Regions from separate parts of the Pseudomonas sp. XK-1 genome, predicted to be linked through region 1. Evidence: predicted binding sites of a transcription regulator. Region 1 holds the regulator's gene; each other region holds the start of a gene.
The links. Region 1 encodes sigma-54, which starts transcription at its own class of promoters, with help from an activator protein. Its sites were predicted from a motif close to ANTGGCATNNANNTTGCTNT; they were not measured.
Positions count from the first base shown of each region.

Region 1 (4,765 bases):
GCCCAGTACGGCCAATGCCGGCGGCGTGCACAACCTGTTTGTCAGCCATGGTGACGAAGATCAGAAGGCCCTGCTTAAGCGTATGGGCCGCGGTCTGCTGGTCACCGAGCTGATGGGCCAGGGCCTGAATATGGTCACCGGCGACTATTCCCGCGGCGCGGGCGGCTACTGGGTGGAGAACGGCGAGATCCAGTTTCCGGTGCAGGAAGTCACTATCGCCGGCAACCTGCGGGATATGTTCCGGCAGATTGTCGCGGTGGGCAATGATCTGGAACTGCGCAGTAACATCCGCACCGGCTCGGTGCTGATCGAGCGGATGACGGTGGCCGGTAGTTGATTCGGGCTGTATGAAAAAGGGGCTGTCGCTTAAGCGCTCAGCCCCTTTTTTATTGCTTCGATCAGCTATTCGCCTTCGTCGAAGTAGTTGTTGATCAGCTCGCTCAGGGCGTTGAGCGCTTCGCCGTCCTGTTCGCCCTCGGTATGCAGGTGCACGGACGTGCCCTTGCCGGCGGCGAGCATCATCACGGCCATGATGCTCTTGCCGTCCACCAGGCTGTCCGGCGCGCGGCCGATCTTGACCTGGCAGGGGAAGCGGCCGGCGACGCCAACGAACTTGGCCGCCGCACGGGCATGCAGGCCAAGCTTGTTGATGATGGTGATTTCGCAGGCGGGCATCGCGGCAATTCCTTAACTGAGGTCGCGGTGGCGAATCTGGACGTTCTTCAGGATGGGTTTGAGGGTTTCGCCGAGGCGATTGGCCAGGTATACCGAGCGGTGATGGCCGCCGGTGCAGCCGATCGCTACCGTGACATAGGCGCGGTTGCTGGCGGCAAAGCGTGGCAGCCACTTGACCAGGTAGGCGAGGATGTCCTGAAACATGTCTTCGACATCGGCCTGGGCCGAGAGGTAGTCGGACACCGGCTGATCCAGGCCGGAGAATTCGCGCAGGTCCGGCTTCCAATAGGGGTTGGGCAGGCAGCGCACGTCAAACACCAGATCGGCATCCACCGGCATGCCGCGCTTGAAGCCGAAGGACTCGATAAGAAAGGCGGTACCCGGCTCAGGCTGGTTGAGCAGGCGCAGTTTGAGGCTGTCGCGCAACTGGTAGAGATTGAGGTGGGTGGTGTCGATCTTCAGGTCGGCCAGGTCGATGATCGGGCCCAGCAGCAGGCTTTCGTCGGCGATGGCTTCGGCCAGCGAGCGGCTTTCGTTGGTCAGCGGATGGCGCCGGCGGGTTTCGGAGAAACGCTTGAGCAGGGTCTCTTCATCGGCGTCGAGGTAGATCACATCGCACTTGATATGCCGCGCGCGTACCTCTTCGAGCAGCTCGGGGAAGCGCTTGAGGTGGCTGGGCAGGTTGCGCGCATCGATCGACACGGCCACCTGCGGGTGGAGCAGCTCGGTATGCAGCAGGGCGCGCTCGGCCAGCTCTGGGAGTAGGCCGGCGGGCAGGTTGTCGATGCAATAGAAGCCGTTGTCCTCAAGTACATCGAGGGCGGTGCTTTTGCCGGAGCCGGAGCGACCGCTGACGATGATCAGGCGCATGCTCAGTCTCGATTGAGTTGGCTTTGCACGTCGACCACCACCTGGTACAGGGCCTCATTGCTCTGAGCCTGGCGCAGGCGGTCACGCACGTCGCTGCGGTCGAGCATGCTGGCGATCTGCCGGAGCAGTTCCAGGTGGGCGTCGGTCGCGGCTTCGGGAACCAGCAGAACAAACAGCAGATCGACCGGGGCACCGTCGATGGCATCGAAGTCCACCGCGGCATTGAGTCTCAGCAAGGCGCTGATCGGTGCGTTGCAACCGGGCAGGCGACAGTGCGGAATGGCGATGCCATTGCCGAAACCGGTCGAGCCGAGTTTTTCGCGGGCGATCAGGCTTTCGAAGATGTCTTGGCCGTCCAGGTCAGGCAGCTCGCGCGCCACCAGGTTGGCAATCTGTTCGAGAACACGTTTTTTGCTGCCGCCCGGCACGTTCACCAGGGAACGGCCGGGGGTCAGGATAGTTTCAAGTCGGATCATAGGAGATAGACGAGGTCAGCGGGCCAGTGCGCCCTGTTGACGGTCGAGCTGTTTTTCCTTGTGCTTGATGAGTTGGCGATCGAGTTTGTCGGTGAGTAAATCGATTGCTGCATACATGTCTTCGTGTACCGCATTGGCGACAACCTCGCCGCCGGCAATGTGCAGGGTCGCTTCGATTTTCTGCTTGAGCTTCTCGACCTCCATGATGACTTGCACATTGGTGATTTTGTCGAAGTGGCGCTCCAATCGACCGAGTTTTTCCTCGATGTAGGCGCGCATGGCGTCGGTCACATCCAGCTGGTGTCCACTGATGTTGACTTGCATACCGCATTCTCCTTGTTGCCGTGTGTAAGAGGCAGGCAATAGGCCTGCCGCCGGAACACTGTGGCGTGGAAGACCCTGGCAGAACGAGTCTGGCACTGTCGCCGCCCGCGCATTGGCAGCGAAGTTGCTTGCGCGAAAAGGCGAGGCCGGGTGTTGTTGCGTGCAGTGTGAACCGTCTTCCTTCTTGTACCGCCTAGATCAATCGCTTGCGCTCGCTGGATGGCGCTATCCCGAGGGATTCACGGTACTTTGCGACTGTACGGCGGGCTACTTGAATGCCCTGTGCTTCCAGTAAACCAGCGATCTTGCTGTCACTCAACGGCTTTTTTGCATTTTCCGCGGCGACCAGTTTTTTGATGATGGCGCGGATCGCGGTGGACGAGCATTCGCCGCCCTCGGAGGTGCTGACGTGGCTGGAGAAGAAGTATTTCAGTTCGTAAATGCCACGCGGGGTGTGCATGAATTTCTGCGTGGTGACCCGCGAGATGGTTGACTCGTGCATGCCCACCGCCTCGGCGATATCGTGCAATACGAGAGGTTTCATCGCCTCGTCACCGTAGTCGAGGAAGCCGCGCTGGTGTTCGACGATCTGCGTGGCGACCTTCATTAGGGTTTCGTTGCGGCTTTGCAGGCTCTTGATAAACCAGCGCGCTTCCTGCAGCTGGTTGCGCATAAAGGTGTTGTCGGCGCTGGAGTCGGCGCGCTTCACAAAACCGGCGTACTGCGCGTTGACCCGCAGGCGCGGCATGGCTTCCTGGTTCAGCTCCACCAGCCAGCGCTCGTTGTGCTTGCGTACGATCACGTCGGGCACCACGTATTCCGGCTCGCTCGATTCGATCTGCGAGCCGGGGCGCGGGTTGAGGCTCTGGATCAGCTCGATAACCTGGCGCAGCTCGTCTTCCTTGAGCTTCATGCGGCGCATCAGCTGGCTGTAGTCGCGGCTGCCGAGCAGGTCGAGGTAGTCGTTGGCCAGGCGCTGGGCCTCGCTCAGCCAGGGGGTTTTGGCGGGCAGCTGGCGCAGTTGCAGGAGCAGGCATTCGCCGAGGTTGCGCGCGGCAATGCCAGCGGGCTCGAACTGCTGGATGCGGTGCAGCACGGCCTCGACTTCGTCCAGTTCGATATCCAGTTCCGGGTCGAAGGCTTCAACCACTTCTTCCAGGGTTTCTTCCAGATAGCCCTGCTCGTTGATGCAGTCGATCAGGGTGACCGCGATCAGGCGATCCTTATCGGACATGGGCGAAAGGTTGAGTTGCCAGAGCATATGGCTCTGCAGGCTCTCGCCGCTGGACGTGCGGGTGGTGAAGTCCCACTCGTCATCGTCGTTGCTGCTGCTCGGCAGGCTGCTGGCGCTGGTCTGGTAGATGTCTTCCCAGGCGGTGTCGACCGGCAGTTCATTGGGAATGCGCTCGCCCCAGTCGCCTTCTTCCAGGTTGTCCACGGTCTGCGTGGTTTCCTGGTAGTTGGGCTCCTGGAAGCTGGACTCTTGCTGTTCGCTGGAAGTGGCGCTTTCTGCGCCATCGGCCATGGGGTCCGAGTTGTCGAAATCTTCGCCGTCTTCCTGGCGTTCGAGCATCGGATTGGATTCCAGTGCCTCCTGGATCTCTTGTTGCAGATCCAGGGTCGACAGTTGGAGTAGGCGAATGGCCTGTTGCAGCTGCGGTGTCATCGTCAGCTGCTGGCCCATCTTCAGGACTAGCGATGGTTTCATTGCAGACCTTATTTACCGGCGTCTGTGCGCAATCCACTACAGGGCGCGGAAGCGCCACAAGGAAGCAAATTATATGCCTGACTCTAAGGGGTTTGCCTAGGGGTGGTGCTTGTTTGCGTGAGAAAAGCCCCTGTTACAGGCGGAACTCATGCCCCAGGTACACCTCTTTGACCGTCTGGTTGGCCAGGATGGCGGCGGAGTCGCCTTCGGCGATCAGTTGGCCGTCACTGACAATGTAGGCGGTTTCGCAGATGTCCAGGGTCTCGCGCACGTTGTGATCGGTGATCAGCACGCCAATGCCCTTGGCCTTGAGGTGGTAGATGATCTGTTTGATATCGCCGACCGAGATCGGGTCAACCCCGGCAAAGGGTTCGTCGAGCAGGATGAACTTGGGCGAGGTCGCCAGGGCGCGGGCAATTTCTACGCGCCGGCGTTCGCCGCCGGACAGGCTCATGCCGAGGTTGTCACGAATATGGCTGATATGGAATTCCTGCAGCAGGCTTTCCAGCTCCTTGCGCCGCTCGCTGCGGTCCAGGTCCTTGCGGGTTTCCAGAATGGCCATGATGTTGTCGGCCACGCTGAGCTTGCGGAAGATCGAGGCTTCCTGCGGCAGGTAGCCGATGCCGGCACGGGCGCGGCCGTGCATCGGTTGGTGGCTGACATCGAGGTCGTCGATCAGGATGCGACCCTGGTCGGCCTGGACCAGGCCAAC
Region 1 covers NZ_JBBPES010000001.1:749,472-754,236, forward strand. Annotated here, with positions in the region: gene pmbA (metalloprotease PmbA) at 1-337, shown strand, start outside; gene WMW70_RS03295 (HPr family phosphocarrier protein) at 403-675, opposite strand; gene rapZ (RNase adapter RapZ) at 688-1,545, opposite strand; gene ptsN (PTS IIA-like nitrogen regulatory protein PtsN) at 1,548-2,021, opposite strand; gene hpf (ribosome hibernation-promoting factor, HPF/YfiA family) at 2,037-2,345, opposite strand; gene WMW70_RS03315 (RNA polymerase factor sigma-54) at 2,539-4,053, opposite strand; gene lptB (LPS export ABC transporter ATP-binding protein) at 4,187-4,765, opposite strand, start outside.

Region 2 (4,765 bases), on a different contig from region 1:
CCGCATTGGCTGGCAACGCCGAGGCTGGCGCGGACATCGCGATAGCTGCAGCAGCCATCGTAGATGGCATCGCGAATTTGACCGTCAGTAACACCTTCGCAAAGACAGACGTACATGATTTAGGCTCGCCGCTGGGCTGTGGGTTAAGTTGCAAGAGATACTAATGCTAATGAGAATGCTTGTCAAAAAAACTATTTGCCAGTGCCTGCTGACGTGCCGTCAGGCCTGGTCGGGGCGGTGGCGCTATGGTCCGGCTGAAGGCCACAGCGGTGGGCGGTGGGTAAAGGTGCGGTGTATGATGAGTAGCCCTTTAGGTGCAAGCCCAGGCGCTGCGTAAGCTATGTGCGCGCTGCGGGCCTGCTCTGGACTGATCAATCAAGGAGATCTCGAATGAGCGTACTCGTAGGTAAGCAAGCCCCGGATTTTGACGTTGCAGCGGTGCTGGGCAATGGCGAAATCGTCGACAGCTTTAGCCTGTCCGCGGCGATCAAGGGCAAATACGGCCTGGTGTTTTTCTACCCGCTGGACTTCACCTTTGTCTGCCCGTCCGAACTGATTGCGCTGGATAACCGCATTCCCGAGTTCCAGGCGCGTAATGTCGAAGTGATCGGCGTTTCCATCGATTCGCACTTTACCCACAATGCCTGGCGTAACACCCCGGTGGACAAGGGCGGCATCGGCCCAGTCAAGTACACCCTGGCGGCCGATATCAACCATGCCATCTGCAAGGCCTATGACGTCGAGAACGCCGATGGTGTGGCCTTCCGCGGTGCCTTCCTGATCGATACCAAAGGCATTGTTCGCTCGCAAATCGTCAATGACCTGCCGCTGGGTCGCAATATGGATGAGTTGCTGCGTCTGGTCGATGCCCTGCAGTTCACCGAAGAGCATGGCGAAGTTTGCCCAGCCAACTGGAAGAAGGGCGACAAGGGCATGACCGCTTCGCCAGAAGGCGTTGCCCAGTACCTGTCGGAGAATGCTGCCGGCCTCTAGGTTCGCAGCGCTGCACAAAGAACCGGCCTCGCGCCGGTTTTTTTGTGCCTGGTTTTTGTGTGGGCGTTGCCGAGCGCTGCGCATCTATATACAGCTGCGAAGCGAGGTGTCGCCCGAGCAGTCTTGCCATGCCCTGGCAACATGCCAGGCTGTCGGCCGCATTGCCGCATTGCCGCATTGCCGCATTGCCGCATTGCCGCATTGCCGTCTGGAGGCGGAAAGCCTTTGCCGCTTTTGTCTTTCTCTAAGCGGATAAATTGCATAAGCCATTGAAATATATGTAAAAAATAAAATGGCACAACGATTGCTTATGGTTTGCTACGGAAAACAGCAACGGCAACCGGCAAAGGTTTCTGACCATGAGCATCAGTTTCGATCGGGCACTCGGCATCCATCAGCAGGCACTCGGCTTTCGCTCCCAGCGTGCGGAAGTCCTGGCCAACAACATCGCCAACGCCGACACGCCGAATTACAAGGCGCGCGACCTGGAGTTCGCCACGGTGCTGGCCGAGCAGAGTGCCAAGACCCAGCGCGGCCCGGTCAACCTGAATCGTACCGATAGCCGGCATATCGCTGCCGATGGCATCCAGGTGGGGGAAGCCGAACTGGCCTACCGCACACCGTTCCATCCATCGATTGATCAGAACACCGTCGATCTGCAGATCGAGCAATCCAACTACGCGGAAAACTCGGTGCAGTTCCAGGCCAGTTTCACCTTGCTCAACAGCAAATTCAAAGGGCTGGTCAGCGCCCTGCGCGGCGATTAACAGGAGTCCGATGCCATGTCCCTAGCCAGTGTGTTCAATATCGCCGGAACCGGCATGAGTGCCCAGAGCACTCGGCTGAATACCATTTCCAGCAACATCGCCAACGCCGAGTCGGTGTCATCGAGCATCGACCAGACCTATCGCGCCCGTCATCCGGTGTTTTCCACCGTGTTCGAGCAGGCGCAGAACGGTGATCGCGGCTCGCTGTTCGCCGATCAGGACCAGGCCGGTCTCGGTGTTCAGGTGCTGGGCATCGTCGAGGATCAGAGCAGCCTGGTGCCGCGCTACGAGCCCAATCATCCGGCTGCCGATGCAGGCGGCTATGTGTATTACCCCAACGTCAATGTGGTGGAAGAAATGGCGGACATGATTTCCGCCAGCCGGGCCTTCCAGACCAACGTTGAAATGATGAATACCGCCAAGCAGATGATGCAGCGCGTATTGACCCTGGGTCAGTAAGCCGTCGGGCACAAGGAGCGCATGAGTATGAGCACTGTAGGCGATGTCAGTGGTACGGCACTGGATCAGTACCAGATCAAGAATCAGAACACGGCCAACAAGGAGCTGGGCAAGAATGAGTTCCTCAACCTGTTGGTGGCGCAGTTGAACAACCAGAATCCGCTGGAGCCGCAGGGCAACGGCGAGTTTATTGCCCAGCTGGCGCAGTTCAGCCAGGTGGAAGGGATCGAGAAGCTGAACACCAGCATGGGCTCGCTGCTCAGCGGCTACCAGTCTTCCCAGGCCCTGCAGGCCTCTTCGCTGGTCGGTCGCAAGGTGATAGTGCCATCGGAGACGGCGGTGGTCGACACCAGCGAGAGCTTCAAGGCCAGCCTGGTGCTGCCAACCAGCAGCAGCAACGTCTACGTCAACGTCTACGACAAGACCGGGGCGGCGGTGAGCCGCATCAATATGGGCGAGCAGGCCGCCGGCAATGTCAGCTTTATCTGGGACGGCAAGGATGCCAGCGGCAATCTATTGCCGCCCGGCACCTACAAGTTTGAAGCGCAGGCGACTTACGAGGGCGAGACCAAGGGGCTTTACACCATGCTTCCGGCCAACGTCGACAGTGTGGTCCTGGGCGGCAGCGAGTTGATGCTCAACCTGGCGGGGCTGGGCAGTGTGCCGCTGTCCCAGGTGCAGGTCATCGGTCAGTAACCAACAGCTTTGAGTGCCGGCTGTTCCGGCAAAGGAGACTTCCATGTCGTTCAATATCGGTTTGAGTGGCCTGCGCGCTGCGAGCAGTGACCTCAACGTCACCGGCAACAATATCGCCAACGCTGGTACGGCCGGCTTCAAGCAGTCCCGGGCGGAGTTCGCCGATGTCTATGCGGCCTCGGTGCTCGGCTCCGGCAAGAACGCCCAGGGCAGCGGGGTGCTGCTGAGCAACGTGTCGCAACTGTTCAATCAGGGCAATATCAACTACACACAGAATGCCCTGGACCTGGCGATCAACGGCAATGGCTTCTTCCAGACCAGCAATAACGGCGAGGTCAGCTATACCCGTGCCGGTTACTTCGGTACCGACCGTGACGGCTTTATGGTGAACAACTTCGGTTACAAGCTGCAGGGCTATCCGGTCGACGATAACGGCAACCTGCAGAATGGCGTGATCAGCGACCTGCGCATCGAAACCGCCAGTCAGGCCCCGCGGGCGACTACCGCCCTCAACCAGACCTTCAACCTGAACTCGACCAATACCGTGCCGGCAACCTGGCAGGGCGCTTATGACACCTCGATTGCCGGTGCCGTGGATCCCCTGAACCCGACTGCCGCGGAAATCGCCGCGGCCGAAGCGGTGGCCAATGCTTCCTTCGATCCGGCCGACCCGACCACCTACAACTCGTCCACCTCCACCAATGTCTACGACACCCAGGGCAATGCCCATGTACTGACCCAGTACTTCGTCAAGACCGGGGCCAACCAGTGGCAGATGAATGTGCTGATCGACGGGCGCAATCCGGCCGACCCGACTTCGACCGTGCCCTATGCGATGGAGGTCGGCTTTACGGCCAGCGGCGAGCTGGACACCGCCAGCCTGGTCTCCAGTCCGAGCTTTACCGTCGACGCCAACGGGCGTTTCACCCTGAATGACTGGGTGCCGGCGGCCTCCGACGGCGGTACGCCGCCGGTATGGTCGGGCAATGGGGCCGATGCCAATGCCGCCGGCATACTGGTCGATCTGCGCAGTTCCACCCAGTTCTCCAGCTCGTTCGCGGTCAACAGCGTCAGCCAGGATGGTTACACCACCGGCCAGTTGGCCGGCCTGGAGATTGACGATACCGGGGTTATCTTCGCTCGTTACACCAACGGCCAGTCCAAGGTGCAGGGGCAGGTGATTCTGGCCAACTTCGCCAATGTGCAGGGGCTGACGCCTGTGGGTAAAACCGCCTGGGTGCAATCCTTCTCCTCGGGCGAGCCGGTGGTCGGCACGCCGCGCAGCGGTACGCTGGGTGCGCTGCAGTCCGGCGCGCTGGAAGACTCCAACGTCGAGCTGTCCGACCAGCTGGTCAACCTGATCGTGGCGCAGCGCAACTACCAGGCCAACGCCAAGACCATTGAAACCGAGAGTGCCATCACCCAGACCATCATCAACCTGCGTTGATAGGCTGGCCCTGAGCCTGCCGCAGGCGGCAAGGAATCGCCGGGCGATTGTCGGAAGGGCTCCATTCGGAGCCCTTTCTATTTTTTAAAAAACCATATTTTTCAGTGTCTTATAGTTGTTATTCGGGGCTGGCATAGCTATTGCTTTATAGCTTGTACAGAGCAGCGGGCGGCAAGCCCAACTCGGAGAATGACCATGGACAAGATGCTGTACGTTTCCATGACTGGGGCCCACCAGAACAGCCTGGCCCAGCGTGCCCACGCCAACAACCTGGCGAATATCTCGACCACCGGCTTTCGCCGCGATTTCGAGCAGGCGCGGGCCATGCCGATTTTTGGTGACAGTTATCCGTCGCGGGTCTACGCCATGAGCGAGCGCCCGGGCACCGATTTCACCCCAGGTT
Region 2 covers NZ_JBBPES010000002.1:243,123-247,887, reverse strand. Annotated here, with positions in the region: gene WMW70_RS06825 (bacterioferritin-associated ferredoxin) at 1-116, opposite strand, end outside; gene WMW70_RS06820 (peroxiredoxin) at 391-993, shown strand; gene flgB (flagellar basal body rod protein FlgB) at 1,353-1,760, shown strand; gene flgC (flagellar basal body rod protein FlgC) at 1,776-2,219, shown strand; gene flgD (flagellar hook assembly protein FlgD) at 2,247-2,915, shown strand; gene WMW70_RS06800 (flagellar hook protein FlgE) at 2,959-4,362, shown strand; gene WMW70_RS06795 (flagellar basal body rod protein FlgF) at 4,558-4,765, shown strand, end outside.
Region 2: a site for sigma-54 is predicted at 1,285-1,304, ahead of flgB (flagellar basal body rod protein FlgB). Genes of this name have one in related genera too.

Region 3 (4,765 bases), on a different contig from region 1:
GGGGTGTTCGATAAAGCGGCATTGCACGCCTAACCAGCGGGCGAAGGCGCGCGCCAGTTCGGCGTCCAGCCCCTGCAGCGGGCCGCTGGCCTCGGTGCGGAAGGACAGGCCCTTGAAGGCCGGCTCGATGGCCACGCGGATTTCACCTAGGGCGCGGATCTCGGCCAGGCGGTCGTAATGCGGGTCGAGGTGCAGACGCTCTTCGTGCAGCAGGCGCTGCAGGCCTTGTCGCGGGTCCGGGGCGGAATACACCGAGGCCAGATCATGGAGCAGCGAGCGGCTCCAGTTGCTGCGCCCGCGCAGTTGCGCATCGGCGCTCTGGCCCAGTTGCACGCCGGCGACTATGACCTTGTTGTTGCCTTCGACCTCGTCCAGGCGCGCGGCCATCTGGCCGAACAGACCATGCAGGCTGGACAGCGAGGTACCGACCTGGCCGCTGAGTTGCTGCAACCGCGCCTCGGCGCTGTGCAGCAGGGCGTCGAGGCGCTCGCTGAGCTGGGACATGTCGATCTGTTCGAAAGCCTGGCGGGTGTTGGCCTGGGTGCGCAGGGCCAGGTCGCGGATCTCGCTGGCGACCACGGCGAAACCACGCCCGGCCTCGCCGGCATGGGCTGCCTCGATGGCGGCGTTGATCGACAGCAGTTGCACGGTGCGGCCGATCTCGTCGATCGAGCGGATGACCTGGTGTGAGGCGCTGGCGCGTTCCTCGATGGCCTGTTGCAGCTCGGCGAACTGGCTGGCGAAGAACCGCTGGGTGCTCTCCAGTTCGCGGGCCAGCTCGCCGCGCAGTTCATCGGCGCTGCGGCTGCTGTGGTCGAGAAAGCCGCGGGTATGGTCGAGAAAGGTCAGCTGTTCGCCGCTGCGGACGGCGATTTCGGCCAGGCTGTTCTCGGTCTGTTCGGCCGCCTGCATGGCATGCCGCTGCAAGGCGTCGAGGCGGCCACAGAGCAGGCCCAGGGTGCGCCCCTCGCTCGGCGGCGGCTCGCTCAGGCCGCGTTCCAGGCAGCTGCGCAGGTGCTCGGGCAGGCTGCCGTCGTCCAGCTGCAGGGCGCGTTCAACATCACCGGTGAGCAGGGCGGCCTGCCAGGCTGGCACAACGGGGGCGGCGGATTTGAACCAGGCCATGAACGACTCCTCGATATTTCAGGACGCTACCGGGCTGATCGATACGCAAGGCGAGCGCGGCAAAACCCAAGGGCTCTTCCTGCGCGAAGAGGGCGGTGGCGTGGTAGCGACGCGGAAAAGGGGCCGGCGACGAACGCCGCCGGCCGGGGGCTCACTTAATCTTGGGCAGCTCGTCATCCGGAAGGGCGTAGCTGTGCTTCTCGTGGATCATGGTGGCGATCAGCGCGTAGAGGCTGACGCCGGCCACCAGCAGGCTGATAAAGATCAGGATGGCGGGTTTGTCGGCAAAGGTGAACACGGCGCTGGCACCGTCAAAGGTGGTGATGCTCATGGTAAGGCTCCTTTAGGTTGGCCTGCCGCCCGTTGGCAGCAGGCCACATGGCACTCAGGCCGGTTTGCTTTCGCCGATCAGGCTGGTGGGTGCAGGGGCAGAGCCGCCTACGCTGGTGCTGGTGCCGTACATCGAGTCCCACTCCGGGTAGGCCTGGGCCGGTACTTCGGTCAGGTCGAGGCCGCGCTCTTCGGCGTGGGCCGGAACCCGTAGCATGTCGAAGTGCTTGAGCGCGTAGGAAATGACGTAGCCAGGGATAAAGCCCAGCGCAGCCAGTACCACGGCACCGCCCAGTTGGCCGAAGAAGCTGATGGGGGCCATGCCGTTCACGTTCGGGTAACCGGCAAGGAAGACGCCGCTGATCACCAGGCCGGCGAAGCCGCCGAAGCCGTGTACAGCGAAGGCACCGACCGCGTCATCCAGACGGAATTTGAGCAGCAGGTTGTTGACCAGCGGAGCGGCAGCGGCGACGCCCATGCCGATCAGGTAGGCCAGCCCGGGGTGGTACAGGTCCAGACCCGGAGCCACCGAGATGATCCCGACCAGGCCACCGGACATCATCCAGAACGGCTCGCGGGTGGTCAGGTAGGCACCGATCAGGCCGCCGGCAAAACCCATCAGGGTGTTGAAGGCAAAGGCCGAGAGGTTGGTCGGCTGGCCGTAGATGTTGATCCACTGGGCACCCGAGTTGTAGATGATGCAGCCGCCGAGAAAACCGAAGAAGCCGACGATGATCAGCATCAGGCCGACCACGCTCATCGGCATGCTGTGGCCGACGATGGCGTTGGCGCTGCCGTCCTCGTTGAAGCGGCCGATGCGCGCACCGAGGTTGATGACCACGGCCAGGGCGAAGAAGCCTGCAATCAGATGCACCACACCGGCGGCACCGACATCATGGTAGCCCCACTTGACGGTCAACCAGCCTTCCGGATGCCAGCCCCAGGAGGCCGCGACCAACCAGAGGAAGCCACCCAGCACGATGGTGAGGATGATAAAGGCGCTCATCCGTGCACGCTCGATCAGCGCGCCGGACAGGATCGAACCGGTGGTGGCGGCGAACATGGCGAAGGCCGCCCAGAAGATGCCGGTGGCATTGTCCTGGATGTTCGGCCCCATGGATTCACTCCAGGGCATGCCGGCGAGGAAGGCGTCCATGCGCGGCACCAGGCCGTCGGGGAAGCCGTTGTACACGGCCCAGCCAAGCAGAAATACGCTGGGAACAATAAAGCCGAAGGCGAGGATATTCTTCACCCCGGCCGCCAGGGCGTTCTTCAGGCGTGAGGCACCGATCTCATAGGACAGGAAGCCGGCATGAATGCAAACCATCAGGGCGATACACCACCAGTAGAATATTTCCATATTCAGGGTGTTGGTCATCTCTATCAGAGCCTGTAGCTCCTCTAGAGTGGGGGTTTTCTGCTCTTCCATCAGTCGATCCTCGATTCGAATTCGTGGTGATACAGCGGTGTTGGCAGCTTTTGTTGGAGTGGATGGCCGCAGGCCTTGGGTGTTTATTCGTAGTTATAAAAAGTTCCCTATAAGAATAAGCAATCCCTGTGCCATAACGCCTTTCTCGCACTGCGGCCAGAATCCGGGGAGGTGGCGGATAATCGGGTGATGAAATGCCCTGTTGCAGTTCGTTTGGCGGCCTATTTGCCTGAATTTGGGTCGTTTCAGCGGTTCCGCTGCAGCATGTTCTGGATCTGCTGCACCGACTCCTGGGTGCGCCGGGCCAGGTTGCGTACTTCGTCCGCCACCACGGCGAAACCGCGACCCTGTTCGCCGGCCCGGGCGGCTTCGATGGCGGCGTTGAGCGCCAGCAGGTTGGTCTGTTCAGCAATGCCCTTGATGGCCTCGGCAACCTGGGCAATCTGCTTGTAGGTGTTCTGAATGCTGTCCTGTTCGCGCAGGCGCAGGGCCTCGGCGGCCTTTTCATCGCTGATGTCGCGCACGGCCCCGATCACTCGTACCAGCACGCCGTTGGCGTCATAGAGGCAGCGCCCGCGCTCGCGGTACCAGGTTTCGCCGCGGGTCTTGTGGCGCATGCGGTACTCCACCACATAGGCTGGCTCGCCCTTGGGGTCGGCGATGTGCCCGGCGAATACGCGCATGACCTGCTTCAGGTCCTCGGCGGGGACTACGCCGAAGAAGCTGTCCCAGCCATCGGCAAACTCGGCGCGGCTGTAGCCGATCAGGTTGCGAAACTGATCGGACCAGCGGATGACATTGTTCGGGTGGTCGGCGTCGCCATTGACCACGCTGAGGTCCCAGCAGCCCTCGGTAAGGGTTTGCTGAGTCAGCGCCCAGGCCTGGGCGTCCTGCTGCCACTGGCCTTCGCGGGCCGCGTAGGCATGGCACTGTTCCTGGCTGCGCTGCATCTGCTGCTCCAGCTGCTGGCGCTGGCGTTCGCTGTTGGCCAGTCGCTCGCACAGTTGCTGATACTGCTCGGCGCTGCAGGGGGCGGGCGGGGTGGCACGGGCCTGTTGCTGGAACTGCTGGTGGGCGCGCCAGCTACGGCTCAGGCGCTGGAGAGCGTCGAGCAGTTGCGGGTGGCGTTGTAGGCGTGGGCTGTGCTGGGTGTCGCTCGGCTGATCATCGATCAGTTGGCTGAGCCGCTGGGCGAGGTCGCCGGCCAGCTCCTTGGACGCATCGTTGAACCACATTGGCCACTACTCCCTGCTTACGAGACCATGGTTGCCTGCAAAGCCCGGCACTGGGCCATGCAGGCAACAGACCCTAGCAATTCTTCGGCCAGTCGACTGGGCTTATGCCCGCACGCGGGTTTTCTCCGGGTCGTAGGCGATGGTGCCAGGGCCAACCGTGGCGGCAATGCGCTTCTGCTGGCCGTCCAGCTTGCCGATTTCCAGCGCAGTGCCGGGTTCGCAGTAGCCGACATCCAGCCGGCACAGGGCGATGTTCTGCCCCAGCAGTGGCGAGCGGGTGGCGCTGGTGATCACCCCGACCTGTGCGCGGCCAACGTGCACGCAGTCACCGTGGTGGGCCACTTCGTTGCCGTTCAGGCGCAGGCCGACCAGCCTGCGTTGTGGGTTGGCACTGCGCCGCAGCAAGGCCTCGCGGCCGATAAAGTCGTCCTGCTTGGATTTCAGCGGTACGCAAAACCCGATGCCGGCCTCGAAGGGATCGGTCTGGTCGCAGAACTCATAACCGGCGAAGATCAGCCCGGCCTCGATGCGCAGCATGTCCAGGGCGTCCAGCCCCAGCGGCACCAGGCCCAGGGGCTCGCCCAGCTGCCAGAGACGCTGCCAGACCTGCATGGCATCGCTGGGGTGGCACCAGATCTCATAGCCC
Region 3 covers NZ_JBBPES010000003.1:201,324-206,088, reverse strand. Annotated here, with positions in the region: gene WMW70_RS09310 (methyl-accepting chemotaxis protein) at 1-1,125, opposite strand, end outside; gene WMW70_RS09305 (hypothetical protein) at 1,277-1,456, opposite strand; gene WMW70_RS09300 (ammonium transporter) at 1,511-2,884, opposite strand; partial or broken gene WMW70_RS22085 (methyl-accepting chemotaxis protein) at 3,142-3,834, opposite strand; gene WMW70_RS09285 (DUF1989 domain-containing protein) at 4,222-4,765, opposite strand, start outside.
Region 3: a site for sigma-54 is predicted at 3,001-3,020, ahead of WMW70_RS09300 (ammonium transporter). Genes of this name have one in related genera too.